Regions from separate parts of the Veillonella sp. ICM51a genome, predicted to be linked through region 1. Evidence: riboswitches for the same ligand, from Rfam matches in the RefSeq annotation. Region 1 holds a riboswitch; the other holds the start of a gene.
What was found. Region 1 has a riboswitch for cobalamin ahead of nikB (nickel ABC transporter permease). Riboswitches for the same ligand answer to the same signal wherever they lie in the genome.

Region 1 (17,512 bases):
GGTAAGCTCCTGACCATTTGCGGTGATTTCTGTATAGTTAAAGAAAGTTTTTGCACGATTATTCTTGGCAAAGGTTCTTTCTAATGAAGATTTTACAGCTTCTGCCGTCAAAGGATTACCATTTGAGAATTTTACTTTGTCATTAATTTTGAAGGTCCAGCTTAACTTATCATCACTTTGTTTCCAAGAAGATGCAAGCCACGGGGTTGCTTTCATTTGATCATCGTACTTGATAAGTGTTTCACCCACACCATATCTTACAACGGCCCAACTAAAATAATTTTCATACCTGTATATTATGAAAAAATAGCAGTTAGCCCATCAACTAACTGCTATTTTTACTTAACCTATACACTTTAATTCATTTTAAAGCGAGCCTCATGCATATACTATTATGCTTCTAATGTAGCTTCTTCTAATGAAAGTGGTTTATGATCTTGACCAATTTCAAAGATAGAACTCAATAGAACCTTTGTATAAGGATGCTTCGCATCAGCTAAATGGAATGCATCTAATTCTTCAACGATAGCACCTTTGTACATAACAACCACTTTGTGGCACATTGTACGAATGAACGCAATATCATGAGCAATAAATAGGTATGTTAAATTTTTCTTTTTTTGTAAGCGAGCCAATAGGTCCGCTATGGAATCCTGTACGGATACGTCAAGAGCACTTGTTGCTTCATCTAATACTAGGATTTCAGGTTCTAATACGATAGCACGAGCAATGGCTACACGTTGACGTTGACCACCAGACATTTCATGTGGGAATCGATGCATAAACTCACGCGGTAAATCTACCATTTCAAGGTAATCCCCAGCGATTTGTTCTTCTTTTCCCTTTTCAAGAAGCCCAAAATTATATAGTGGTTCAAGAATAATATCCTTAACCTTCATACGCGGATTAAAAGCTGCCGATGGATCTTGGAATACCATTTGAATTTTTTGACGATATTCTCTAGTTTGTTCTGTATTCATGTGTTGAATTTCAACACCATCAACGTAGATTTCACCTTCTGTAATAGGTAACATCTTCATAATCATACGAACTAGAGTTGTTTTACCAGAACCAGATTCACCTACAATACCAAGAGACTGCCCTTTTTCAAGGGTAATATTGATATCTTTACATGCTTCTAGCTCTCCGCCAGTCGGAAGAGGGAATCGTTTGTATACATTTTTAATTTCTACAGCGTATTTAGTCAATGTAACGACCTCCTCCCAATGTTGGTACCGCATCTTTTAGTTGTTTTGTGTATTCATTAGATGGGTTTTCTAAGATATCTTGTGGCGTACCTGCATCTACAACACGGCCCTTTTTCATAACGATGATGTAATCGGACATATACGCTGCTACACCAAGGTTATGGGTTACCATAACGATAGCGGAATTATGCACTTTAGATAATTCCATCATTTGCATAACAACTTGAGATTGTGTTGTCACGTCTAGAGCAGATGTTGGTTCATCACCGATGAGTAATGCTGGGTCTAAGGCTAATGCCATGGCAATACCAACACGTTGGCGTTGACCGCCAGATAGCTCATGTGGATAGCGGCGAAGGATATCTGCGCAATTAGGTAACGCAACAGACTCTAATAATTCAATAGCACGACGATCACATTCGTCATTGGAGATTTCAATGTGAGCTTTGAATAGTTCTCTAAATTGTTTACCAATGCGTACAATCGGGTCGAGTGCACTACCGCTATCTTGGAAAATCATGGCCATATCTTTACCACGTATGGAACGCCATTCGGATTTTGAAAGATTTCGAAGGTCTTTACCATTAAATAGCAGTGTCCCTTCTGTAACCTCACCACCGACTGGTAATAACCCCATGAGGGCGCGGATCACGGTAGTCTTACCGGATCCGGATTCCCCTACAATGGTCAATACCTTGCCGCGTTCCAAGGTAAAATTTACATCCATAACAGCAGGCACGCCTTGATACGCGATACTAAGATGTTCTACTGTGAGTACGTTTTCTGCCATTATAGCTCCTTATTATTTAGTAATTTTATTTGTAATCCAGTAGTAATCACTTGGATACATGACTGCACCTTTCAAGTAAGAACCAGTAACGATATTAGTTTTAGGGTAACCTAAGAATAATGCAGCACCGTCATTCATCAATAATTGTTGAATTTGAATTGCATAGTCACGACGTTTTGCAGGGTCGAATTCAGTTTCAGCAGCATCTAACAATTGGTCAACTTGTGGATTGGAGTAACCAGAACCGTTTTGAGGGTTGGAACCATTGTCATTAGTATGCCAGTAGTTAGCTAAGAACCAGATTGGATCGCCTGTATTAGCAGTTACGATGTTGGAGATAAGCATATCATAGTCGCCATCTTGACCCATTTTATCAATCAAGTTATAGTCAACTGTTTTGATTTTCATGTCGATACCCACTTTTTTAAGGTCTGCTTGAACAGCTTCGGCATAAAGTGGCAATTCAGCACGAGAGTTATATACAACGAAATTGAATGTTAATGGTTTTCCATCTTTATCAAGGATGCCATCACCATCAGTATCTTTCCAACCATCTTCTGCTAACAATTGTTTTGCGCGATCAGGATTATATGCATTAGGATCTTTCAAATCTTTGAAGCCATAGTCCATGGATGGTGGAATTGGAGCGGAACCAGGGATGAATGTACCTTTAAGCAACACATCTGCATAGTTTTTGCGGTCTGTTGCGGAAATAACAGCTGCACGAACTTTATCATCACCGAGAACACCTTTTTGGTTAATACGAGCCAATACTACGCGAAGAGATGCGATTTCATCAACCTTGAACTTATCGTTATTTTGGAATAAGCCCATTTCACCAGCACCGATGTTAACCGCCATATCAACATCACCAGATTGCAAGCTCATAGCACGCGTATTAGGATCGTCGATGGAAGGAATTTCTACAGTTTTGAAAGGTACTGTGCCATCCCAGTAGTTTTCGTTGGCTGCCATTTCAGCACGTTCTTTTGTGAAAGATTTAACTACGTATGGGCCTGTACCGATAGGACCTTCTTTAGCAAAGTTACGGCCATCTTTTTCAGCTTGAACGTCAACGATTAGGAACAATGGGTCAGCTAAAAGACCAGGCATATTAGGATATTCTTTTGTTGTATGAATAACTAATTGTTGACCATTAGCTTCGATGGAATCATATTCGAAGAATGTTTTTGCACGGTTAGATTTTTCAAATGCCCGTTCGATAGATGCTTTTACAGCTGCTGCATCAACCTTTTTACCATTGGAGAACTTTACCTTATCGTTGATGGTAAACGTCCATGTTTTATGGTCTGGAGATACTTCCCATTTAGAAGCAATCCAAGGTTGTGGCTTCATTTGTTCATCAAATCTAGCCAATGTTTCACCCACACCATAACGCATAACGACCCATGCGAAGAAGTTTTCTGTAGGTTCTAATGTGGATGCGAAGTTAGTTACACCAACTTTTAAAACATCCTTGTTAGCAGCGCCATTATTATCAGAGCCACAGCCAGCGATGAAGGAACCCATCATTACAATGCTAAGACCTGCTAAAAGAGCCTTTTTCCAAGATTTTTTCATTTAAAATCTCCTTATTAACACAATATACAAAGCTTATATATCATTATTATGCCGCAAAGGCCTAATAAAGATTCCAAAAACTAAGATTAACCTTGATTCTTAGGATCCACTACATCGCGTAAAGAATCAGACCAAAGATTGAAAACAGCTACTACGATTAAAATAGACATACCAGGGAATGCCATGAGCCAAGGACTTGTTTGCAAGTATTGACGACCTTCATTTAGCATAAGCCCCCATTCTGGTGTAGGTGGTTGCGCACCAAATCCAAGGAAGGATAAACCTGCTACCTCAATCATAATAGCCCCAATATCAAGAGCACCTGTAGTTACAACGAGTGGCAAAATATTAGGAATAATATGACGACGTAAAATCGTCCATGTAGAGGCCCCCATCATAACGGCAGCCGTTACATATTCTTCACCGCGTACTTTCAACGTCATAGAACGCACAAGTCGCGCATATTTAGCCCATCCTACAACCGATAATGCTAAGATGGTATTTACAATACTACCACCTAAGATACCGGCGATGGCAATGGCGAGCACTACCCCTGGGAAAGATAACATGATATCCGCCAAGCGCATAAGAACCATTTCAACCTTGCCACCAAAGTAACCTGCTACGGCACCGATGACTGTACCAATGCTCACCATAATCACTACGATGGATACACCCATGAACAAGGATAATTGAGTACCATAAATGATACGAGACAATACGTCACGGCCCAATTTGTCGGTACCAAACCAATGCTGAGCACTAGGTGCTTGTAATGCCTTGGACATATCCGATGTGAAAGCATCGCCCGGAGCAAGCCATGGTGCAAAGATAGCAATGAATACGATGACGAGCATCAATGCAGTGTAGAAAGAGAACAATTTATGTTTCTGAATAAATTCTTTCATTATGCTCTCTCCCTTTTCAATCTAGGGTCCAATAGAACATAGGATGCATCAACTAAAGCATTGATACACATGTATGCAATAGCAACCCATAACACAAAACCTTCAATCAATGGATAGTCACGCATGGTGATGGCATAGATTGCCATATTCCCGAGGCCAGGCCAGGAGAATACCATTTCAACTACCGCTACACCACCTAATAACCAACCAATAAGAACACCTAAAATGGTGATTAATGGCAATACGGCATTAGGCAAAATATGACCGAATAAAATTTTCATTTCGCTCACGCCACGAGCACGGGCACCGATAACGTAATCCTTTTGCATCTCTTCAAGGATAACGAGTCGAACCTGACGCATGTATTTAGAGCCTACAACAACCGCTAATGTAACAGCCGGTAAAATAACACCTGTCGCCGTTATACGAGATGAAGCGATTGGAACTAAACCGAGCTTTAAGCCAAAGATGTAAATTAATACAAGGCCTAACCAGAATGTCGGCATAGATACGCCTATGAAGGAAAGGCTTCTCAGCACATAGTCTATCCATTTATTCCGATTATACGCACTCAGTATACCTGCCGGTAAGGCATAGAGAATCGTAAATACCAATGCGGTTCCTGCCAATGCAAGCGTACCAGGTAATGCTTCTAACATGCGATCTACTACCGGTTTTTTAGCAGAGTAACTCATTCCTAAGTCACCTTGTGCTGCATTGACTACCCAGTTTGCATACTGTACGATAAACGGCTTATCCAAGCCTAATTGTGCTCGAGTTTCATCAATCGTTTCTTGAGACACGATGGTATCCGCCGTTTCCAGTAGCATCGTAACTGGGTCCCCTGGAGCTAAATAGGTGAGACAAAATGTCAAAAATGTGATGCCAAACAAGGTGACAATAAACTGTCCTAGTTGTTTGGCAAAGCGTTTGCCCATAGGCACCTCCTATACCCTTTTCAAATAAAAACACATAATAGTGAATAAACATAGAAAGTAAACATATAATATGATGCTGTATAATAAGATCTATGAAATAACCATAAAAAAAGATTAGCCTACCTGACTAACCTAAATTAAAACACCGTGTTCTAGCACAATGTTCCTCAAGATTGAGCAGGCTTTCTGACTTTTGATTCATCACAATATTTCTGCCTTCCCAGTTTCCCAGTGACCCTAATACGAAATATCGCTCCTCATTACAGCTATTTTCATAGTATAGGATTTACACCCATTTTCCTCTTTTACGCTCGGTAAAACCGACACTCAGTTTATTCACTTTTATTAATTATAAATATACTATATTTATAATTCTCCAGCAATACATATACCCCCTACTGTATATTTGTCAATCAATCATATTTATTCATAAAAGCAATATTCATTATCATTTACATGCATTAATTCGTATATTGTGCCCCATTTTTTGAAATAAATACTTTATTTACTTTTCTTTTCTGTATATAAACGTATATATTTACATTTGTATTTTAATTTAATTTACATATAAAACATTTTGCTATACATATAACCAAAAGAGGCTATCACCGAAGTGACAGCCTCTATAAGACGAGAAAGTATTCAATTAATCGATACTTTGTTGGAATCGTTGTGCACGATACGCTAACCAACCTTTGCGTATCATATAAATGCAAATGCCAATAGTTACTGCAACAGCACTACCGAGCATGGCATCAACACCGCACGCATATACTGCGTATGAGCAGTATAAAACACCTGCAACAGCAACGAAATAGAAACGATCAATACGACGTTTTTCCAATCCAGACATGTGCATCATAGTTGGTACTGCAAGAATGCAGAGAATATAAGGCACTACATTAGTTACAACCGCAAGGTTTACCAATGTCTCGAATTGATCGCGTAAAGAATCATTAGCTGTGAACAATGTAAGAATTGTTTCAATCGCTAATAAGATAAATACGCCACGCACAGGTGCATCCTTGCTGTTTACACGAGCAAACACCTTAGGGAAATAACCTGCCTCTGCTGCATTCTTGAATACGCGAGACAATGTAAATTGCCAGCAAAGTAAAGCACCACAGCAAGAGATAATCATGAGCGCCATGATAACATTTGCAATTGTGTCATTAAACATGTATGCAAATGTGAGACCAAATGGTGCATTGGAATTAAGTAATTCTGTGTTAGGCACGATACCGGCCATAACGTTTGTAGACAAGATGTAAATCACCGCCACTGCTAATGTACCTGCAAATGTTGCAATTGGCACGTTTTTCTTTGGATTTTCTACAGCATCTGCATTTGCTGCTGCAGATTCAAACCCTAGGAATCCCCACAATGTTAAAGCAATAGATTGTTTAATTGCTTCAAAGAACGGCAAGTCGTTTGGATTCCATGCCGCTAAATACGTATCTGGGCTAAACCAGAACCAACCAATTGTACCGATTAGAAGAACCGGCACAACACAACCCCAAATCGTAATATTGCTGAGCTGACCTGTAAAGCGATTTCCTCTAAAATTCAAAATCGCTGCAAACCATAACAAGACAATCGTTACTTGACTTGTTTGCGTTGCATTTAGATCAACACCAAAGAATTCTGAGCCATAGCCAACTGCGGAAACTGCAATCGCTATATTAGCAATGATGAGAGATATGCTATAAGCATAACTCGCCATAAAATGTCCAGTCTTACCGAAGCGGTGTTCTGCATAACCGCCCATGCCTCCTTTAATTTGAGAGAACATACCCGCTTGAGCAAAAATATACGCTAGCAAAAGCGCACCCACAGCCGTCACGAGCCAAGATAACACTGAAATAGTACCAACTTGAGCCAAATTGGTTGGTAACATAATGATCCCAGCTCCTAGCATATTGGCTGCTACCATTGTGGTTAGCTGGAATACAGACATTTTTTTAGCGGTGGTTTTCATGTATCAATCCCCTTTCGTAAGGTGAATTTTTTCTCGTCCATAATTCACGTAACTATATTAAAACCGCTAAGTACATTCAGTTCCTGCTGTAATGGGCGGGAATGTGAAGGTACCGTTTTTATTTGTTTTTCGAATTAATAATAACACCATAGGTGGTAAATTAAAAGTATTTTATTAGTGGACAAAGCATATTACACGAATTGAATAAAAATATAGTAATTATATATTATTTTTGATTAGAAACGGTATGATGAATGTAAGAGTATCATTTTATTTTAGTTTAATCAATTAAATGTGTGAAAAATCACTATCTATTCAGATTATAGTATTGTTCCACAAGACCATTATCCGCTACGAGTCCACCCAATATAGACAAAAATTGACCCCACCTAAAGGTGGAGCCAATTTTATAAACTAAGAAAGCATCTATGATTCTAATAAAAAGGATTTACTCTTGTACAGAGTTTACGATAGATTTCCAGCTATCGATTTGTGCTTCTTCGTTAGCAATAATTTGCTTCCCATTATTACGTTGTCTTTTCACACATTCTGGAGCCGTACCAGAATAGTTGTTACGACCTGCTACACAAGCTTCAATGGAAATAGCATCTAGAATGTCCGCATCAAAATATGGAGAAATTGCTTTGAAATCCTCAACGGATAAGTCAAGCAATACACAACCTTTTTCGATACAATGATGTACAGCATTGCCTACAATTTCGTGCGCTTCACGGAATGGAACGCCTTTTTTCGCAAGGTAATCGGCCATATCTGTAGCATTAGAGAAGTCATCATCAAGGACAGCTTTCATATGCGCCCCATTGACCTTCATACCGCGAATCATCGCCGCATTAATGGACAATGCAAAGTGTACTGTATCGATAGCATCAAAAATACCCTCTTTATCCTCTTGCATATCCTTATTATAGGTAAGAGGCAATCCTTTCAAGGTTGTCAAAAGACCCAACAAATGACCATAGGTACGACCTGTTTTACCACGAACAAGTTCACATACGTCAGGATTTTTCTTTTGTGGCATAATGCTAGAGCCTGTGCAATGCGCATCATCGAGTTCAATGAAGTTAAACTCATTGGTAGACCACAAAATCAATTCTTCGCTAAGACGGCTCAAGTGCATCATCACAAGAGATGCAAAAGACAAGAATTCAACTACATAGTCACGGTCGGATACGGCATCCATACTATTTTCGTAAATACGAGAGAAGCCGAGTAGCTTTTGCGTATAGGTTTGATCAATACCGTATGTAGAACCAGCTAAGGCCCCTGCACCAAGTGGCATGATGTCTGCGTGTTTGAAGACCATCAACAAACGGTCAAAGTCGCGTTCTAGCATAGAGAAGTATGCCATCATATGATGACCGAACAATACAGGTTGTGCCCGTTGTAAATGCGTATAGCCAGGCATGATAACATCGCTGTATTTTTCAGCCGTTTCGATGAGGGCTTTTTGCATATCTACGATGAGCTCGCCCATTTCTACTACGGCTTTACGCACGTACATGTGTAAATCAACTGCGCATTGGTCATTACGGCTACGGCCTGTATGTAAACGACCACCTGCTTCACCAATATCATCGGTTAGGCGCTTTTCAATATTCATATGAATATCTTCAAGAGCCACGGAGAATGGGAACTCACCTTTATCGATTTGGCCTTTTATCTTTGTTAAGCCCTCAACAATAGCGTCCCGATCTGCGTCGGAGATAATATTTTGTTTTGCCAGCATTGTAGCATGTGCTTTACTGCCTGCAATATCTTCGGCGTACATCCGCGCATCAAAAGCGATAGAGGATGTAAAATCCTCTACCGCTTTATCTGTGCCTTTTGTGAAACGCCCGCCCCACAATTTAGCCATTATTTACCTGCCTTTTCTTTCATTAATGCATTAATTTTAAGAGGTAAACCGAACAAGTTGATGAAACCAGCCGCATCAGCTTGGTTGTATACATCATCTTCTTCGAATGTTACGAAATCTTCGCTGTACAAGGAGTATGGAGAAGTTGCACCAGCAGAAATAATGTTGCCTTTGTACAATTTAAGTTTTACTTCACCAGTTACAGTTTTTTGAGTTTCATCAACGAATGCTTGCAAAGCGTTCATCAATGGTGCGAACCACATGCCATCGTATACAAGTTCAGCGTATTTGTTAGCAATAAGTTCTTTGTAGTGGTATGTAGCTCTGTCAAGGCAAAGGTATTCAAGTTCTCTGTGAGCATACATGATGATGGATCCACCTGGGTTTTCATAAACGCCACGGGATTTCATGCCTACTAATCTATTTTCAACGATATCTACAACGCCTACGCCATAGTGTGCACCGATTTCGTTGAGTTTTTCTAACAATTGTAATGGAGTACCTTCTTGGCCATCTACTGCTACAGGTACGCCATCTTTGAAGGATACAGTTACATAACCAGCTTCATCTGGAGCTTGTTCAGGCGTATGTGTTACCAAGTACACATCATCTTTAGGCGCATTTGCTGGATTTTCAAGATCGCCGCCTTCATGGGACAAATGCCATACGTTTTGGTCCATGGAATATGGATGGGATTTCGTAGCTACAACTGGAATATCATGTTTAGCTGCATATTCCATGCAGTCTGTTCTGGATTTCAAATCCCATTCTCTCCAAGGAGCGATGATTTTCATATTAGGAGCCAATGCTTTGATAGCAAGTTCAAAACGAACTTGGTCATTACCTTTACCAGTCGCACCGTGAGCGATAGCATCAGCGCCTTCTTTTTTAGCAATATCTACAAGGATTTTACCGATTAAAGGTCTAGCGAAGGATGTACCTAATAAATACTTGCCTTCATAAACAGCACCAGCTTTCACTGTTGGCCATACATAATCTTTTACGAAGTCTTCTTTAGCATCAACGATGTACGCTTTAGATGCGCCGGATTTGATTGCTTTTTTCTCAACTGCATCATAATCCTCAGGTTGGCCCAAGTCTACGCACACTGCGATAACTTCAGCGCCATAATTTTCTTTTAACCAAGGAATGATAACGGATGTGTCTAAACCACCAGAATATGCGAGTACTACTTTATTTGCTTTACCCATGATAACACCTCATAAACTAAATTATACTAGGTATGATTCATACCATTTATTATTATACTACGAATTCATTATGAATTCTTCATGTCTTATCGACTACAGGTGTTAGTATATCACTGCATATTTATAAATGCAAGCAGAAATTTTATTCAATTATATAATATATTTCGTTTACGAATAATATATGTAAATAAAAACAATCATGATGCGAGTATGTATAGCACCATGATTGTTTTCTATGTAGTGTCATATTAATGAATATATTATTCTATACCAAGTTCTTGCTTATATGCATAGTCCGCCTCCGCTTGAGATATCATACCTTGATCTACCATTTGAGCGAGAACTAATTTTTGCCGAGCTTTAGCACCTTTATAATTTTCATAAGGATCCAAATAGGTTGGTGCATTGGGCAATGCCGCTAACATTGCACATTGACCTAAGGTCAATCGACTAGGGCTGGTACCAAAATACCCTTCGGCAGCCTCTTTTATACCATAATAATTATGACCATAATAGACCGTATTCAAATACATAGTTAAAATTTCATCTTTACTATAGTAATGCTCCATCTCTACCGCTAGAATAGCTTCCTCCGCTTTACGGGACATCGTCCGTTTAGACGATAGAAATAGATTTTTTACCAATTGTTGTGTGATAGTACTACCACCCTCAACAGTTTCACCAGCAACGCTGTTAACATAAAAAGCGCGTGTTACACCGAGCACATCGATAGCACCATGCTTGTAATAGCGTTTATCTTCAATGGCCACTAGAGCTCGTTTCGCATTGTCTGGAATGTTTTCAGATTTCACCCATTTATCCCTTGGCACACGTTGATGAAGCGCGGCTTCAACCTTTTCTCGGAAGGTAAAAATACGATGCATGCGTTCCCACCGACTTAATGTATCTTCATTTTCTTCAATTGTCTGTTCTACAGTTGTATGAGCCTTACTAACGCGATTTGTTCCTTGATAGCTTTGATATGTATCATACACATATATAGCCCCTAGTACTATGCAAATGATAAGAACTAATCGGCGCACCATTCGAAATATAAACATAGATTCACCTATATCTACCTTACAGCAGACTTCTAAGTATATAAACTTTCACTAATAACATCCCTATAATACAACTATCATATATTGATTGTATTGTATCATAAGTTATCTATTTTTAGCATACTTGTATGTATTGTATTTGTTAACCATATTGTCGTATAATAGATAAGATGATGAAGCATGCCCAAATTGGAGGAGTATTATGAAACAGTGTATGGATTCAGACAATCTACATCGTCGATTGCGTAAAATTTTAGGTCAAGTACAAGCTATTGATCGAATGATTGAAGAAGACATTCCTTGTGAAGATGTACTAGCCCAAATCAATGCAGCCAAATCCGCGTTGCATAAGGTTGGCCAAGTGGTCCTCGAAGGACATATCAACCATTGTGTACGCGATGGTATACAACATGGTGATGTAGATAAAACAATTAATGACTTTACAGTTGCTGTAGAGCGCTTTGCCAATATGGGAAAATAAAAAGAGGCAATATCCTAATGATCAGGGTATTGCCTCTTTTGCGTATTAGTCGTGGTTCGTTGTTAAGAACTCGCTAAGTGCTGCTAATGCATCATCTTCATCAGCACCATCAGCAGTTAATACTACGGATGTGCCTTTTGTTGCACCCAATGTTAATACAGTCAAAATGGATTTAGCATCTGCGGTTTTACCATTTGCTGCGATTGTCAATTTGGACGCAAATTTTGCAGCCAATTGTGTAAATGCAGTCGCTGGACGAGCATGTAAACCAGATTCGTTTGTGATTTCTACTGTTACTTCTTTCATGAGTTACCTCTTTCTACGGAGCGCACAAAAACGCCTAATATCTTTGCTATTAATATAGGTATTGTATCAGTTTACCCCTATCAAATTCAAGTTTGTTTTTATGAAAGCTATGGTCTATGCCAAACCTTTTTCAGCGAGTAATGATTTTGCATAGGCTGTGATTTCTTCAGCTGTATCCATAGTCAATGCTTTTTGAGCAAATGCTTCACATTCTGCTTTTGTAACAGAGCGTAAAATATTTTTAATCAATGGAATGGATGATGCAGTCATAGAGAATTCATCAAGTCCTAATCCCAATAAAATCATAGTTGCAACTGGATCACCAGCTAACTCACCACACATACCTGTAAATTTACCTTGTTCGTGACTCGCATCAATTACGTGTTTGATAAGGCGTAATACAGCGGGATGCAATGGTTGATATAAATTGCCGATGGCCTCATTCATACGGTCAACCGCCAATGTGTATTGGCAAAGGTCATTGGTACCGATACTAAAGAAATCTACATATTTAGCCAAAATCGGAGAAATAACGGCTGCCGCTGGCACCTCAATCATAATACCTACTTTGATATCTGTATTGAAAGCTACCCCTTCAGCCATTAATTCTTCCTTGCATTCGTCGAGCATAGCGTTTGCCGCTTTAACCTCTTCTACGGATGCAATCATAGGATACATGATGTGAATGTCGCCAAACGCACTGGCCCGAAGGAGTGCACGTAATTGGACCTTAAAAATATCCGGACGGTTCAAGGAAATACGAATGGCACGATACCCGAGGAATGGATTCATTTCTTCAGGTAAGTCTAGGCATTTTAATTCCTTATCACCACCGATATCCATAGTACGGATGATGACAGGTTGGCCCTTCATACTCTCTGCTACTTGTTTATATTGTTCAAACTGTACATCTTCTGTAGGTAGTTCATCATTTTCCATGTAAAGGAATTCGGTGCGATATAGGCCAATACCTTGAGCGCCCATGGTCAACGCATGGTCCGCATCTTTGGATTTACCAATATTACCGAATAAATCAACATGATGTCCGTCCTTTGTAACGGCTTCTAAATTAGCAGAGTCCTTTAAACGTTTCAACTCGTCTTGGAAATCTGCAGCTTCTTTTGTATAACGTTCCCACTCTTCATCGGATGGTTCCGTAATCACTTCACCATCAGTGCCAAGTACAACAGCACGCACATCGTCAGTAAAGCTTTCAATATCACCAACGCCCATAACGGCAGGAATTTCTAAGGTACGCGCCATGATAGCTGCATGAGATGTCGGACCACCAGCAGCTGTTACGATACCTTTTACAACATTTTTATCTAGTGAAGCCGTATCAGATGGAGCCAAATCGTGAGCCACGATAATAACCTCACCGGAAATATGAGATAAACCACGAGGGTTCATGCCAAGCATGTTACGCATCAAACGATCGCCAATATCTTTAATATCCGCACCACGTTCACGCATATATGGATCATCCATGCCGATGAAAATAGCCGCAAAGGTTTCTATCGTTTGCGCCGTAGCAGCTACGACGTTCATCTTTGAATTTTCTACAAGGGACTTGATACCATCAGACAAGGATGGGTCTTGTGCGATTTGCATATGAGCTTCAAAAATAGCAGCCTCATCTGCCCCCATATCAACCAATGCTTTTTGACGAATCGTATCTAATTGTTTAAGGGTTGCAGCCATAGCGCTAGCAAATTTGCCAATTTCACCCTCTACTTGGTCATCAGTCACCTCATAATCAGGTATTACGATTTCTTCTTGTATATATTTGTACACATTGCCAACAGCAACGCCTCGAGATCCAGAAATCCCTTGAATTCGCATGTGTGTTCCTCTTTCTATATCCGATAAACTACATTACATTATATTTTAACATTTTTACATTGAACAATAAAGAGAGACCCTATCTGTGATATAATGTTATATTATATATAGTTAACCGTAGACTTTCACGAGTATCATAGTGAAAGTCTACTCTATTGTAAGGAATAGTCGCATTTATCTAGTGTGACATCGAATAGGAGTATGTATGAAATTAACAAAAATGCATGGCCTCGGCAACGATTTTATCCTCTTTTCTGACTCACAAGGGGCCAATAAAGATTATACAGATCTCGCCATCCGCCTCTGCGACCGTCGTACAGGTATCGGCGCCGATGGTCTTGTAATCGTTGTACCATCTAATACATGCGATGTACGCATGCGCATCATCAACTCAGACGGCAGCGAAGCAGAAATGTGTGGTAATGGCATTCGTTGCTTTGCAAAATATGCCTATGAACACGGTGAAATTACAAAAGATACTTTCACCATCGAAACATTAGCAGGCGTTATGAAACCAACGTTAACCATTGAAAATGGCATTGTTACACAAGTGACAGTAGACATGGGCAAACCGTTCTTTAACAGCAAAGACATTCCTATGAATGTAACCATGGATAAGGTCATCGATGTGGACCTCGATGTAAATGGCGAAACAGTAACAGTAAGTTCCGTTCTTCTCGGTGTACCGCACACAGAGGTTTTTGTGGACGACATCACGAAAGCACCGGTTACAACACAAGGTCCAATTCTTGAAAAACACGATGCATTCCCATCCAATACAAACGTGAACTATGTCGAGGTCGTAAACGACCACCATATTAAGGTCCGCACTTGGGAACGCGGTGCTGGCGCCACGCTTGCTTGTGGTACAGGTTCCTGCGCATCTGCTGTTATGTCCCATAAAAAAGGTCTTACAGGACGCGAGGTCGATGTAGAATTATATCTTGGCACATTACACATCAGTTATTTGGAGGATGGCACGGTTCTTATGACGGGCCCTGCTGAGGAAGTATTCGAAACCGAACTTCCTATCGAATAATATGAAGTGGCTACAATTACTATTACAGGCATACCTAAAATATAAACAAGGGCGCACCATGATGCCAAATAATATGGGACTATTGATATCATTAATCGTTTCTATCATCATTATTCTCGCATCTGTCATGTTTAGTGTCCCCATCGGCTACGCATTAATCCTCGTATGGTTGTGCTTCGCTTACGCTCTATATCGACAAGGATATAATCCAAAAGACTTACTCCGCATGTCCTGGACCAGTGCCAAAACCTCAATCGTGGTTATGCAAATCTTTTTGCTCATCGGCTGGCTCATAGCCATGTGGCAAGCATCAGGGATTATTCCCATGATTATTGCGTCTAGTATTGAATTGATTAATCCAAATCTTTTCATAATCTGCGCATTTTTAATTACATCCTGCGTGAGTATGTTACTTGGTACATCGCTAGGAACAGTGGGCACCATCGGTATTGTACTAATTACAATTGCCAAAGCTGGTAATCTGCCTATTGATATTGTAGCAGGTGCCATTATGGCAGGCGCCTATTTAGGAGACAGAAACTCACCTCTATCCTCTAGCGCCTCTCTCGTAGCTGCTCTAACGCACACCAAAGTAAATAGCAATATACCAATCATGTTGAAAGATAGCTTACCTGCTCTCATCATCAGCTGTATATTGTATCTACTCTTATCCCTATGGTTTCCACTAGACTACACTAACAGTTATCTACCGGATACGATTCATTTCGTGTTTAATATCCATTGGACATTATGGATACCAGTTCTTATCATTATTGGTTTGTTACCAACAAAGCTATCTATACGTTGGCCTATTGGTATTAGTGCACTGGCGGCAACCATCCTCGCAGTTATCCATCAAAATTATACAGTAATGGATATGTTACAATTTACCGTATTGGGGTTCCATCTGCCGGATTATAATCCGCTATCGGATATTATCCACGGCGGAGGCCTACAAATGATGTGGATACCAACCCTATCTATATTCATGGCTTGTTCCATTTCCGGCATGCTTGAAGGCGTTGGTTTTTGGAATGATATTCGCAGCCTTTTACAACACGTATCAGGTCGCGCCAAACTCTTTGCGTCGAATGTACTAATTGCATTTATTACAGGTGCTCTAGGTTGTAGTCAAGCAATTGCAGTAATCATGACGCATTCAATTATGCGTACCACCTATGCAAAGGAACGCATTCATGATGAAGATGTCATGCTAGACTTTGAAAACAGCGGCATCCTTATTGCAGCCTTACAACCATGGAATATCGCGGCACTCGTACCTGTCATTATGATGGATGTCTCGCCTGCCGGTTACGTACCCTTTGCGTTCTTCTTATACTTAGTACCACTTATCTACTGGTATCGCTTACGACGCAAGGAACAACAAGTCCATTAATACATTCTATTTATACGAAATATAGAGGAAAACTTATGATTTATACGATTACTTTCAATCCTGCATTGGATTATATCGTTCGCTTAGACCACTTAACCACAGGTACAATCAATCGCACTGAACAAGAATATGTGCTGGGCGGTGGCAAGGGTATCAATGTATCCATCGTCCTCAATAACCTAGGCATGGATACAACGGCACTCGGTTTTATCGCTGGCTTTACAGGTGATGAAATTGTGCGTCAGCTCAATGAATTTGGCGTTCGTGAAAGCTTTATCCGTCTTAGAGAGGGTTTAACCCGCATCAATGTTAAAGTAAAAGCATCCGATGAAGAAACGGAAATCAATGGTCGTGGTCCTATCATAGCCGATGAGGAACTACAGGCCTTATACGCCCAACTTGATGCATTAACAGAGCAAGATACATTAATCTTAGCAGGCAGCATTCCGTCTAGCCTCCCAAGTGATATGTACGAAATCATTATGAAGCGCTTAGCTAATAAACATATTCATATCGTCGTAGACGCAACTAAGGATCTATTAACTCGTGTATTGCCATACAAACCATTTTTAATCAAACCAAACAATCACGAATTAAGCGAAATCTTCGGACGTACATTGTCTACAAAAGATGATTTAGTCACTGCAGCTAAAAAATTACAGTCCCAAGGTGCACAACATGTGCTCATCTCCATGGCTGGAGATGGTGCTATCTTGGTATCCGCTGATGGTACAGTCTATACAAGTCCTGCACCTAAAGGAACGCTTATTAACTCCGTTGGTGCCGGCGATTCTATGGTAGCTGGTTTCATGACTGGATACCTCAACACCCAAGATTTACAACAAGCCCTCTATTGGGGTATTGCTACAGGCTCTGCTTCAGCCTTTTCGGAGAATC
Region 2 (13,375 bases), on a different contig from region 1:
TGTAAAGCCTACCGGAATAAACCAAGGTACGCGCCATCGATCCGCTACATACCCCAAAATGGGCTGAGCAATAGACGCTACCACGGTATTACAGAAAATAATGGAAGCCGATTGATAATAATTGAGATTAAAATTAGCAATAAAAAACGGTATCAATGCAGCGAGAGAACCTTGACCGAAATCGTTAATGCAATGAAAGATAGGCGGTGCGTATTTTCTTATGGTGCTTTTCATGTATCCTCCAGATTTGGGTGGTGGTACCGGCAAAAACACTCCACCGGCCGGGTCTGCTTCGCCCTTTTGGGCTTCGCAGGGCCAAAGTCATGTTTTTACCGGTACCACCACCTCCCCTATGTACGTTAACAAATAAAAGCGCCATATGAAAATACGGCACTCACTGTAAATAAAAAATTCGGCATAGAACTTATAGAGAAAAGGGCGGATACCTTCCTCAAAACGACTTCGGGTCCCGCTTTAGCGCGATAGCGTGTCAGCTTTTTCTCGTCCCAATGGCTCATTTCGGCATAGAATCTATAGCGAAAAAGGACGGGTACCCTTCTCAAAACGACTTTGCCCTGTCCCCGAAGGGGACAGATTAAGGCGGTGGAGGCTTTGAGGAGGGTGCCCGTCCTGTACCGGTAGAATTATAGGCCGAAACGAGCCATTATTGTATCTACGTGTTTCAATAGTTTATATGGATCGAAGCATGCATCGATTTCTTCGTCGGTCATGTATTTTTTGATGTTTTCATCGGATTTTAGACCTGTAGCGAAGTCTTTGCCTTCGAGCCAGCGTTCCATAGCGTGTTTTTGTACCCAACGGTATGCTTCGTCACGTACGGCACCTTTGTCTACGAGGTGTGTCAAAATTGTTTGGCTGAATACAAGGCCACCTGTAAGGTTAAGGTTTTTAAGCATTGTTTCAGGGTATACCAACAATTTATCGATGGTACGGATTGTTAGGTGAAGCATGTAGTTCAACGCGATGGTTGCATCTGGTAAGATGACGCGTTCTACAGAGCTATGGGAGATGTCGCGTTCATGCCACAAAGCTTGGTCTTCGTACGCAGATTGTGCATAACCACGCAATAAACGAGCCATACCACAAATTCTTTCACAAGTGATAGGATTACGTTTATGAGGCATCGCGGAGGAACCTTTTTGTTTAGGGCTAAAGTATTCTTCAGCTTCGCGCACTTCTGTACGTTGCAAGTGACGGATTTCCAAAGCAATTTTATCCAATGTACCGCCTACAACAGCAATGGTGGACAATAGTTCAGCGTGACGGTCACGTTGTACGACTTGGGTCGCGATTTTAACAGGTTCAAGGCCTAGTTTTTCACATACGTATTGTTCTACGAATGGGTCGATGTTGGAGTATGTACCAACAGCACCGGACAATTTACCAACAGCAACACTTTTACGAGCATGTTCCATGCGTTCGATATCGCGTTCTACCTCTGCCATCCAAAGGCAAAGTTTTAAACCGAATGTAGTAGGTTCGCCGTGAATACCGTGAGTACGACCAATCATAGGCGTATGTTTGAATTCTGCAGCGCGACGGCGCAATACAGCGTGTAATTGTTTCAAATCTTCAATCAAAATATCGCAAGATTGTTTCATCATATAGCCAAGTGCAGTATCCTTAACGTCTGTGGATGTCAAGCCAAGATGAATGTATTTAGCCGCTTCAGGGCCTACATATTCGCCTACAGCAGTCACAAAGGAAATGATGTCATGATTTGTTTCACGTTCGATTTCGTGAATTCTTTCAACATCAAAATTGCCCTTTTCCCGAATGATTTTTGCCGCTTCCTTCGGAATCACGCCAAGCTCAGCTTGCGCTTCAGATGCCAATGTTTCAACCAATAACATTGTGTCGAACTCGTTGCGTTCGCTCCAAATATGGCCCATTTCTTCTCGTGTATAACGTGGTATCATGATGTCTCCTTTGCATGGTGAAAGCTAGATTTTTTATATAATAATTGTACCATATGTAAAAGCTTGGTTCAATAAATCTTCCGCAATTTTCCGAATAATATATATATTAGATTTTCTTAATGTTCGGTATTTTATTTTGTATAGATTGTTTTGTGATTTATTATTATAATAGTAATGTATAAATAAGTGATATATCGTATCAACATACTAATAATACACATATAGGAGTAGATCATGGCAAAGAAACAACATAAAGAACGGATACAACAACCGAAGGAATCTCAAACAGCAAGCACGTTGATGAAATTATTTTTTCTCATCAGTTTTATCGTCCTCGGCGTCTTCGTGTTTAACGACATGCCTATCAACTGGATTTTAGGCGTATACGCAGTGGATATTTTAGTATCTCTTATATATGTAGTCATCAATAAAGGTCGCATCGCTACATCCAATGTGGTTCATACAAATGTACGTCGCATCCTAGCTTTCTTAATTATGCTCATTACTATGTTCTTTTATGCCTTTGCATTATGGCGCGTGGACCAATACACAACACAAATGCAAGTGACATTATTCATCGGTGGCGTCATCATTTACTATGCGGTGTTCAACAGCACGAAAACGGCGTTAAAACGTAAGTAGTTGAACAACGGACGCAAACAATAGCACGTAGTTGAGCAACAGACTCATAACATAGCATGTAGTCGAACAAGAGATTACTCAACTAGCAAATCATAGGCATAACAAAAAGAGGCATATCTTACATACAACCATGTATGTGAGGTATGCCTCTTTATTGTCCTAGTACGACAGGGATGGCTAAGGACACGACTTGTCCACGTTTGTTAACAATACTACCGCTCGTCTTGATGATACGTATCGCTTCGTCTCGTACATCAGGAGGAACAGAGTCCTCTACGATACGCGGGGTATTAACGCCGACGATTACATTGCCGCTAGCGTCAAAGTTAACGCGCACAACGGCTTCGCCGCGTACAGATGATGCTTGGCCTTGTTCTTTCACTTGGCGCAAATATTCTGTAGGATTAATATCCGATTGTTCGAGCCATGCCCGTTGACCCGGCGTCAGCAAATTGAGTGCATCCGCAAAAAACGATAGGTCTTTATCTGTATTATCGAGACCATTACCTTCTGCATTAGGATCCGTCGATACGTCATTGCCTACTAATTTCTTTTGTTGTTCCTGTTTTTGATGTGTCACAACACCTGTCTCACCTCCAGTAGCCTCAGATTCTATGGCCTTTGGAACAGCCCATTCACGTTTTGTAGCCGATGCTGGTTGTTCTGTATCTATAGTTTTCTGTGGTTCTACGGTATTTACAGGCGGTTTCGTTTCTTGTTTCTGAGCTACCGACGCAGGTGCATCTGTAGGAGGTTTTGCCTCCTCTGGTGGCGGCGTTACCGTCGGATGATCCTCGGCTTGTTCGCTTTCACCAGCATCGGCTAAATCAAAGCTAATCTCAGCTGCCTCTTGGCCTGCACCAGTGCCACTCATGCCCTTTAGTGAAAGCCCCATGCCCGTTATCATGAGAATACTGATGCACAGGGATATCAAAAACGGTCGAAAATAATGCGATTCAAACATAGAATCACTTCCGATCCGTAGCGACACTAATATACTTAGCGCCGTTTACTTTCAGCATATCGAGAAGGGCGATGACCTCGTTATAATACACGTCCTTAGACGCGCGAATAACAAAGGCCTGTCGTGGCGTGGTCCGCACGATATCCTGTACCTCTTGGGACAGATTATCCGCAGAAATTTCGCGGTTATCGATATAGAGTTTATGCGATGTGGTGAGAGTAATAATAATCGGTTCAATGGATTTAGCCGTCGAAGTCGATGTGGATGGTAAATTTAACGGGATTTGTTGCTCCGTATTCATGTATAAAGTGCCGACCATGAAGAATACCAATAGAAAAAATACGATATCAATCATAGGGATGATCATGATGGTCGGTTCTTTTTTCACTCCTAATGTACGACGTCTCATAGGTCATGTTCCTCGTTGTACGCATCGAGAATGCTGCCACATTCATGTTCTAAGGCTACGATAAAATCATTCACCTTTGCTGCACAATAGCTGTGAAAGGCAAGAGCAATGATGGCCACCGTAAGGCCTGTAGCAGTAGCTACCAAGGCTTCGGATACACCACCTGTGATGATGGTTGGAGCCCCAATGTCACCACCTACAACGGCAAAAGCGCGGATCATGCCAAGAACGGTACCGAGCAAGCCAAGCAACGGCGCCATGGTAACGATCATGCTAAGCCACCCAAGACCACGTTTTAAGCGTTCATCGGTATAGCCTACCAAGTCTTGTAAACGGTTTTCTAAACCATTGTAATTTTTTGCACTGCGCAATGCCTTTGCAAAGAGAGTACCTAGATTTTGTGTATCTCGTTCTAATACGGTTGGCAACATAATCCAGCCTGGATGATTATTTAGAACAGCCGTGAATTGGCGCATGTCCTTACGGAATTTACGGTATAGAAAAAATCGCTCAATACCAATCATTAGGGTAACAACTAGAAAGATAACGAGTGGGTACATAACGAAACCACCAGCTACAAATAAATGTGCAATGCTACTCATACTAACCTCCAAAACCCACACTCTTTTAGGCTCTTATCTAATAATTATACCACGTTTTTACACATCAAAACATATGAGGCTTACGATAGATGAGTAAAAATATACTAGTTGATGCATACAATCTGACAAAGATCTTAACTAGTATAAGAAAATACAGAAAAAGGGCTACATCAATAGACATGCTAATTGATGTAGCCCTTATTAGTGCAATTTTATGTACCTTTGTATGAATTTTTTTATATGTACTATTTATATTGTGCACGCTATGAAGCGCAGGCTTTCATAAATGGCACAGAATCGATTCGTACATAGCTAGATATTATTTATCAAGTTTATTAATATCCAAGCGATTCATGCTGCCAATGAAGCGATTGTAAGATTCAATCATATCATTGTAATGATCAGCTGATTGGTCACCTAAGAATGTACGAACTCTACCAATCGTTGTATTTAATTGAGACTTAGCAGTGTTATATTCTGGACTCGTAACGGTGCCAGCTACATCCATAATGCCTTGTAACTCTTGGTTAGCTGCATTTACATCGATTTGTTTGCCTTCTTCAAAGCCATCTAATAAAGCCGTTAAGCGTAAATGAACTTCTTGAACAGCGGCTGCGTTTTTCTTACCAGAATCTTTAAGTTCTTTCAACTGTTCTTGTTGATTTTCTGTGTTGTGTTTGTGAACTACTGCGTCTAACTGATTATATGCTGCATAGAATTGATCATATAATTGAACGTATTTAGGTCCTAATTGTTGTTCCTTAGCATAATTATCTGCTTGATATGAATTAGTTTGGTAGTACGTATCCAATTCACTGGCTACTGGTACAATATCCTTTAATACAGCCAATACGTTGTCTAAAGGTTCCTTCATATCATCATATGGTACGCCAGCGTCTTTAGCAGCTTGCAACTTTTGTTGTAAGGTATCAAAGTGTGGTGCCATGAAGCTTGTTAAATGTTGCCCCTCTTTTAGTTTTTGAACGGACGGATTGATAGCATATCCAAAGCGTACGGACCAACTATTAAAATCGCCAATCGCTTCGATATAGTTATTGAACACTTTAATGTCCTGTTGCGATGCCTTTTGAGCGCCTTGTTGCACCCCATTGGCAATCTTAGAAAAACTACAGCCACTCATGAATAATGGGGAGGTAAGAGCAGTTACACACAATACTGCTGTTGTCAGTTTTTTTGCTAATGGATTCAAAATAAATCTCTCCTTTTAAAATAACCCATAAAGTATACATCTATAACTAAATTATATACTAAATATGATTTTTACAAAAGTCATACTTATGCATTTCATGAAAAAAAGGCATAGTACCTATCATTTCCTATCGATTACAAACCGATAGCAGTATAGATACTATGCCTGTATGTATAGAGATTATGTTAAGGACTTGTCAAAGACGCCTATTAATTCTTCGACGGCTTGTGATTCACTCATTTCGCCATCTAAAACTGCGGCTTCTACTTCGCCCATACGACCTTGAATGACTACATTGTTAAAGAATAGGTTGTGCAAGTGTTCGTCAATCATATCGCGTACCCAACGAAGGGATTGTTCTTGACGGCGTTTTAAGAATACGCCATTTTCTTTACCTTGTTCAGCAAATTCTTGGATTACATCCCACAATTCATCGAGACCATCCTTCGTAACGGCTGAACATGTGTAAGCTTGGGTTTTCCATTTTTCCGTAGCTGGACGGATGTAATGTAGCATCCGATCGTAATCGCTACGAGCGATGAGAGCGCGCTTGAGGTTATCCCCATCAGCCTTGTTGACTACAATAGCATCGGCAAGTTCCATAACGCCTTTTTTAATGCCTTGCAATTCATCGCCTGCACCAGTAAGCACGATGAGCATAAAGAAGTCTACCATAGAACGTACGGTAACCTCACTTTGCCCAACCCCAACGGTTTCGACAAGAATAATATCATATCCAGCAGCCTCGCAAAGTAGCATCGTTTCTCTACTTTTACGAGCTACACCGCCTAGTGTACCACCAGCCGGCGATGGACGAATATAGGCTTCAGGATGTTTCGTCAACGTTTCCATCCGCGTTTTATCGCCCAAAATACTGCCTTTTGTGACTTGGCTTGTAGGGTCTACAGCAAGTACGGCAACCTTGTAACCAGCTTCAATGAGCATATTACCAAAGGCTTCAATAAATGTACTTTTACCGGCCCCAGGCACACCAGTAATACCGATGCGCAACGCCTTACCTGTGCGTGGCAATATAGCTTGTAATACTTGTTGAGCTAATTTAAAGTGTTCCTTATTATTACTTTCTACTAATGTGATAGCCCGTGAAAGTATAACGCGGTCCCCCTGCTCGATACCGCGTACATAATCAGCGACAGTTAACTTCTTTCGCCGCTGTACGGGACGTACAGACGGAGCCAGATGAGCGGAGCTAGACAAGAGGCCGTCGTGCATTTCCTTGACGCCTTTCATCACGTGACACGCAAAAGTATCATCTTTCTTCGCATCTTCTGGCACCCAGTCCGGACGATACGTACTACCCTCGGCATTTGCGTTTTTTACACCTAATTCGGGAGCTTTACTGTCACCAGCAACGCTTTGTGCATTACGCAATTCATCCGGAGTAGGCCGTTTATTATCAGTCATTGCCTTCGTCTTGAACGTGGCTAGTCAATGTTTCTAGTAATTTTTTCGCCGCTACTGGCAAAACTGTACCAGGGCCAAAGATAGCCACTGCGCCATGTTCGCGTAGGAATTCATAGTCCTGAGCAGGGATTACGCCGCCGATGGCAACCAAAATATCTCCACGACCACGTTTCTTGAGTTCTTCTACAAGTTGAGGTAACAATGTTTTGTGACCAGCTGCAAGAGAACTGAAGCCAACAATATGAACGTCATTATCCACCGCATCTTGTGCTGTTTCCTCTGGAGTTTGGAACAAAGGTCCGATATCCACGTCAAAGCCCATATCCGCGAAGGATGTAGCGATAACTTTGGCACCGCGGTCATGACCGTCTTGGCCCATCTTCGCAATCATAATACGAGGGCGACGACCTTCGAGTTCTTCGAAATCATCTGCCATTTGACGTACTTCTTTGATTACATCATCATCTTCATATTCGCTGGAGTATACACCGGAAATAGAGCGGATAACCGCTTTATGACGGCCACAAACTTTTTCAACAGCAAAGGAAATTTCGCCCAAAGATGCACGAGCACGAGCTGCTTCAAGTGCAAGGGCAAGCAAGTTGCCTTCACCAGATTCGGTAGCATTTGTAATCGCTTCGAGACAGGATTGAACCTTATCTTCGTCACGGTTAGCACGCAATTGTTCCAATCGACGAATTTGCGCTTCCCGTACTGCCGTATTATCTACGTCGAGGATATCCAATGGATCTTCTTTATCTAGACGGTATTTGTTGATACCGATAATCGCTTCACGACCAGAGTCGATACGAGCTTGGCGACGAGCTGCAGCCTCTTCGATACGCATCTTAGGAAGACCTGTGTCAATCGCTTTCGCCATACCGCCAAGGGATTCGATTTCTTGGATATGCCCCCAAGCACGACGGATCAATTCATCAGTCAATGCTTCTACATAGTAGGAGCCACCCCATGGGTCGATAACCTTACATACCTTAGTTTCGTCTTGGATGTAAAGTTGTGTATTACGCGCAATACGTGCAGAGAAGTCTGTAGGTAACGCGATGGCTTCATCAAGCGCATTCGTATGTAGGGATTGCGTATGGCCCAATGCGGCGCCCATCGCTTCCATACATGTACGAGCCACGTTGTTGAACGGATCTTGTTCTGTAAGAGACCAACCAGATGTTTGGCTATGTGTACGAAGAGCCATAGATTTAGGATTTTCAGAACCGAAGCTCTTAATAATCTTAGCCCACAACATACGAGCCGCACGCATTTTAGCCACTTCCATAAAGTAGTTTTTACCGATTGCCCAGAAGAAGGACAAACGTGGAGCGAATTTATCTACGTGAAGGCCTGCATTTACACCGGTACGGATGTATTCAAGACCATCGGCCAATGTGTAACCTAATTCGATATCTGCAGTAGCGCCCGCTTCTTGCATATGGTAGCCAGAAATAGAGATACTGTTGAATTTAGGCATGTACTGGGATGTATAGGCAAAGATATCACCGATGATGCGCATGGACGTAGCTGGAGGGTAAATATAGGTATTACGTACCATGAACTCTTTCAAGATATCATTTTGGATTGTACCGGCCATAACCTTTTTATCAACACCTTGTTCTTCACCAGCTAGGATGTAGAACGCCATAACAGGCAATACGGCGCCGTTCATTGTCATGGATACGGACATTTGGTCAAGAGGGATACCGGAAAATAGAATTTCCATATCGAGGATAGAGTCAACTGCAACGCCCGCTTTACCAACGTCGCCCACTACGCGAGGATGGTCGGAGTCATAACCACGGTGAGTAGCAAGGTCAAAGGCAATAGACAAACCTTTTTGGCCTGCTGCCAAGTTACGACGATAAAACGCATTGGATTCTTCCGCAGTAGAGAAACCAGCGTACTGACGCACTGTCCAAGGACGAGTTACGTACATTGTGGAATAAGGTCCACGCAAGAATGGAGGTACACCAGCCATATAGTCAAGGTGTGTCATCCCTTCATAATCCATCTCTGTATAGAGAGGTTTTAATTGGATTTGCTCCATTGTCGTGTTATATAAGTCTTCAAAGCTTTTTCCTGTTTCTTTTTTAAGTTCAGCAAGCCATGCATCGCGCGATGTGGCAGACTGAGATCCCAAGCCAAGAGAGGAGAAGTCTGGATTTTTAAACATGAGCTCACATCCCTTTCTTATCTTGTAACGTATTTAAAATAGCGTAGCAGTTTGCGCGAACAGAGATGAAATCATCTACACCGGCTTCACGATATACAGGCTCTAGGTCCTTAGAAGGTGCCCCTGCCAAAATAACCGTTACATTCGGCATAGTTTCTTTCAATTCTTTCGCAAGTGGTGGAACCAATTCAGGATACGTATCATCTGTAGAACAGATAACTACCACATCGGCGCCACTTTCACGAGCCGCTTTAGCCGCATCAGCCGTTGTTTCATGGCCATCATTTTTGATTACTTCGAATGCCGCTACTTCAAAGAAGCCTGTGGAGAAGTCCGCACGAGGTTTATGTTGAGGAATAGGGCCCATATTAGCCAAGAATACCTTCACATTATCTTTTGTGCGTTGTTTATAATTTTCCGTACGCATACGAAGAGCTTCAAATTGTTCCGTCCAACGATGAGCCGTAATAGGTTCGATTGTTTCGGAGGAAATATCGCCCGCATCCAAAGCCTTACGGATTTGACGCATTGTCATTTTTTGCAATGCACCGAGCTCGATAAGGCCAATCAATGCACCTGGTTCTGTTGTGCTTGCTTCGAGTGTAGATTGGGCTTTTACAACCGCTTCTGGATCTGCAGTTGCCAAGTATTCTTCGAGATGAGCTACCCGTTTTTGACGCAATGTTTCTTGATTTTCAGGTTTTGGATCAAGCAATTCTTCCGTCATATTAGCGTACATATTATTACCAACCGCTACATCCTTACGGAATGCAAGGTTTTTAAAGCGTTCATTAAGAATTGTTTTAACTTGCGCTTGAGGATAACCTTCCTTCAAGGCAGCGATAATGCCACCTTTAGACTCGATAGTTTGGAATTCATCCCAAATTTTTTCGCATAGTTCAGCTGCCAATGTTTCTACATACCAAGAACCACCTACAGGGTCAACTGGTTGACGCAATTCGAATTCAGTTTGTAACATAACTTGAATGTTACGGGCAATACGACGAGAGAATTCATCGGATTTGCGAATTGGTTGATCAAATGGAGAAACTTCAAGGCTATTGAGACCACCTACAACACCAGAGAATGCTTGTGTTGTATTACGCAACAAGTTTACATATGGGTCGTATACGGTTTTTGTAAAAGCCGATGTTCTACCGTGTACATGAACGGCACGATCGCTTTCATCAGCACCAAAGGCCTCCATAATGCGAGCCCAAAGCACGCGCAACGCACGCAATTTAGCAATTTCCATGAAGAAGTTTGCACCCAAGGAGAATGTAAACATCATGCTCTTAGCAATGGTATGAATATCGATGTTGCGTTGTGCTAATTGCCGCACGTAGCAAACAGCTGTTGCCAATGCATAGGCAACCTCTTGCACATCGTTGGCACCGCCATTAGCGTATACATCACCGGATACAAGCACGGTTTTAAGCTCAGGTGCTTGATCCTTGGCCCATACAACAGTATGTGCCATTTCATCAAAAGCAGTATCTAAAGACATATGCAATGCACCGTCTTTAGCCCACACGCCGATAGGATCTGCACCAACGAGACCTTTCAAATCGGATGTTTGCTTTTTAGAAGCTTTCACAGTAGCCGACAACATACCGAGCAAAATCGCTGCAGATGCGCCAGTTTCAATATATAAAGGATTTTCCTTAAGATTAAATCGTTCAATTAATTGGCTGCAATCGGCCATCGTATACAAGGATGTGCCACCTACACCAACAGATGCGCCTACTTGCACATCTTGGTCATGGCGTGTTGCTTCATCAAGACGAATGTTGTGAATAGTGCCACCTTTCACAATTTCGTATAAACTTGCATGATTGGCATCCTTCGGTAAGGATTCATCAACATATTGAGATACACCCCAAGAATCTTTTATATAGCCGCTTGCTTTCGTGCCACGTAGGAACTCGCCAGCGCCAGGATAAACGCCCTTTGGAATCTTTTCCTGATGCAATGCAGGTGTATAGATAGGTTGTAACGTAATACCTTCATAGGTTTTGGTGAACATTTTTTTATTGAAATCGCCACCTTTTAACGCCTTTTCAACCTCAGCCTGCCATCGTTCATACGTAGGTTTCTCAAATTCATCAAAGGATACAGGCGCCAGTAAATCGCGTTCAGCGTCCTTTGAAGTCTTTTTGTCAGACATATATGTGCCTCCTTTTCAACTTGAAACCATACAGGGGAACAGCGCACCGTACCAGTGAGTTGCTTCGTATATGAGTTCCATAGGTGCCAAATATATGTCCATCATGATGATGAATCTCCAGTCAAACTATTAAGCCTATGCCATATATGAACGACCCTCTAGCGTGGCAATTAAAAAAACGTGCCACCCGAGAGTGACACGTTAGGTTACATATTGAATGGTACACTAAAACTATTGTAAAAAGCATACCTCAATCCCCTTCCTATCGCTCGTAGGTACATAACGGTGATTATCAAATAGGCAGTTCTCCTGGCTCGGGCTCAACACCTTGCTTTCGCCTTCCCAGATTGCTCCAGTGACATGTATGAAAGCAGGCTCGTCCTTACAGTGGCGGGACCGCATCGGCTTGTACCGATTTCTCTATTAAGTCTTGCGACACCTATTCTCTATATTCGTTGTTCTAAGTCCAATATAGTGTAAAAATATGCACAAAGTCAATGAACATAACAGTTAATCATAAGTAGCAAATTTCAAGTTATAACTAACGCATATATAGAATGATAAAAATGCATAGGTGCAATTTAGAGAAATTACCTCTATAATTCGCTACCGCTATACTACCACCATGTTATAATAATTCTACTAGTGGGAGGTCGTATTATGAACGAAATAAACAAAAAAGGTCTCAGCACCACATTGTTGTGCTGTTTAATTTGGGGCTTGCTGCCCCTCTATTGGGCGCTTTTAAACCAAGTATCATCCTTTTCCGTATTATCGCACCGCATCATATGGTCAGGATTTTGGATGCTCGTCCTCATCATCGTCACGGGCCGTCAACAACTACGCATCGACATACAACACCTACGTGCCCATCTCTCACAGTTTGGTCTATTATTACTGGCCGCTGTGCTCATCAGTATAAACTGGTTCACCTACATTTGGGCCGTAACAAATCAGCACGTACTCGACACGAGTTTGGGGTATTACATCAATCCCTTACTCAACGTATTGCTCGGTATTTTAATTTACAAAGAATCCTTGCTGTGGCCACAAAAACTAAGTATCGCCATTGTAATCTTGGGCGTGGCTATCATGACTGTTCAACTAGGTACATTACCCATTGTCTCTATCGTCCTAGCCGTATCCTTTAGCCTCTACGGCGCCGTTAAGAAACGACTCACCATCCATCCATTTTCGAGTATCGCCTTCGAAGCATGGCTCGTCACACCGGTGGCATTGTGGTATCTAACGGCTATGGACACCACCTCGTGGACCTTTATCGAAAACCTAACGCCGACCGGTCTCCTCCTCATCGGTGCCGGCCTTACCACATCGATTCCGCTCATCCTCTTTTCATACGGTGCCCGCCTATTGCCACTAAATATACTCGGCTTTTTACAATACCTGTCCCCTACCATGGGCTTCTTCTTGGCCATCTTCTACTTTGGTGAAAGCTTTGGTACAGCCCAACTCATAGCCTTCGGCTGCATCTGGGTGGCACTCGTATTGTTTACCCTATCCAATCAAATGACGACACGTATTAAGATAAAAAAATAGAATACATTACAAAAAAGCTGTAGCAAATGAAATTCTCATTTACTACAGCTTTTTATGTGTTCGTTTTACACGTGTCTAACGTAATATAAACTTAGATTTTATTAATCTAATTCATTCATATTGGTCGTATTCATATTAGAAATATAATGGTTATAAGCCTCAATCATACGAGTATAGTCCTTATCTTGTTTCGAACCCATATAAGTGCGGATAGCACCAATCGTAGAGTTTACAGAGGTCTTAACAGTGTCATAGTTAGAGTTAGTAATGCCATTAG

Region 2: linked by a shared signal. The riboswitch ahead of HMPREF1504_RS08380 (methylmalonyl-CoA mutase family protein) and the one ahead of nikB (nickel ABC transporter permease) in region 1 are both predicted to bind cobalamin.

The regions. Positions count from the first base shown of each region.
Region 1 covers NZ_JAPX01000030.1:109,736-127,247, reverse strand. Annotated here, with positions in the region: partial or broken gene HMPREF1504_RS05435 (ABC transporter substrate-binding protein) at 1-285, opposite strand, end outside; gene HMPREF1504_RS05430 (ABC transporter ATP-binding protein) at 393-1,208, opposite strand; gene HMPREF1504_RS05425 (ABC transporter ATP-binding protein) at 1,201-1,998, opposite strand; gene HMPREF1504_RS05420 (ABC transporter substrate-binding protein) at 2,011-3,579, opposite strand; gene nikC (nickel transporter permease) at 3,666-4,487, opposite strand; gene nikB (nickel ABC transporter permease) at 4,487-5,425, opposite strand; cobalamin riboswitch at 5,584-5,771, opposite strand; gene potE (putrescine-ornithine antiporter) at 6,072-7,403, opposite strand; gene argH (argininosuccinate lyase) at 7,852-9,279, opposite strand; gene HMPREF1504_RS05395 (argininosuccinate synthase) at 9,279-10,490, opposite strand; gene HMPREF1504_RS05390 (transglycosylase domain-containing protein) at 10,751-11,551, opposite strand; gene HMPREF1504_RS05385 (metal-sensing transcriptional repressor) at 11,754-12,032, shown strand; gene HMPREF1504_RS05380 (HPr family phosphocarrier protein) at 12,078-12,338, opposite strand; gene ptsP (phosphoenolpyruvate--protein phosphotransferase) at 12,453-14,180, opposite strand; gene dapF (diaminopimelate epimerase) at 14,386-15,219, shown strand; gene HMPREF1504_RS05365 (Na+/H+ antiporter NhaC family protein) at 15,278-16,615, shown strand; gene pfkB (1-phosphofructokinase) at 16,651-17,512, shown strand, end outside.
Region 2 covers NZ_JAPX01000047.1:1,104-14,478, forward strand. Annotated here, with positions in the region: gene HMPREF1504_RS08335 (MFS transporter) at 1-234, opposite strand, end outside; gene purB (adenylosuccinate lyase) at 645-1,940, opposite strand; gene HMPREF1504_RS08345 (hypothetical protein) at 2,175-2,582, shown strand; gene HMPREF1504_RS08350 (hypothetical protein) at 2,734-3,489, opposite strand; gene HMPREF1504_RS08355 (biopolymer transporter ExbD) at 3,551-3,955, opposite strand; gene HMPREF1504_RS08360 (MotA/TolQ/ExbB proton channel family protein) at 3,952-4,557, opposite strand; gene HMPREF1504_RS08365 (DUF3829 domain-containing protein) at 4,877-5,767, opposite strand; gene meaB (methylmalonyl Co-A mutase-associated GTPase MeaB) at 5,948-7,192, opposite strand; gene scpA (methylmalonyl-CoA mutase) at 7,185-9,374, opposite strand; gene HMPREF1504_RS08380 (methylmalonyl-CoA mutase family protein) at 9,379-11,541, opposite strand; cobalamin riboswitch at 11,823-11,999, opposite strand; gene rarD (EamA family transporter RarD) at 12,202-13,098, shown strand; gene HMPREF1504_RS08390 (DUF3829 domain-containing protein) at 13,200-13,375, opposite strand, start outside.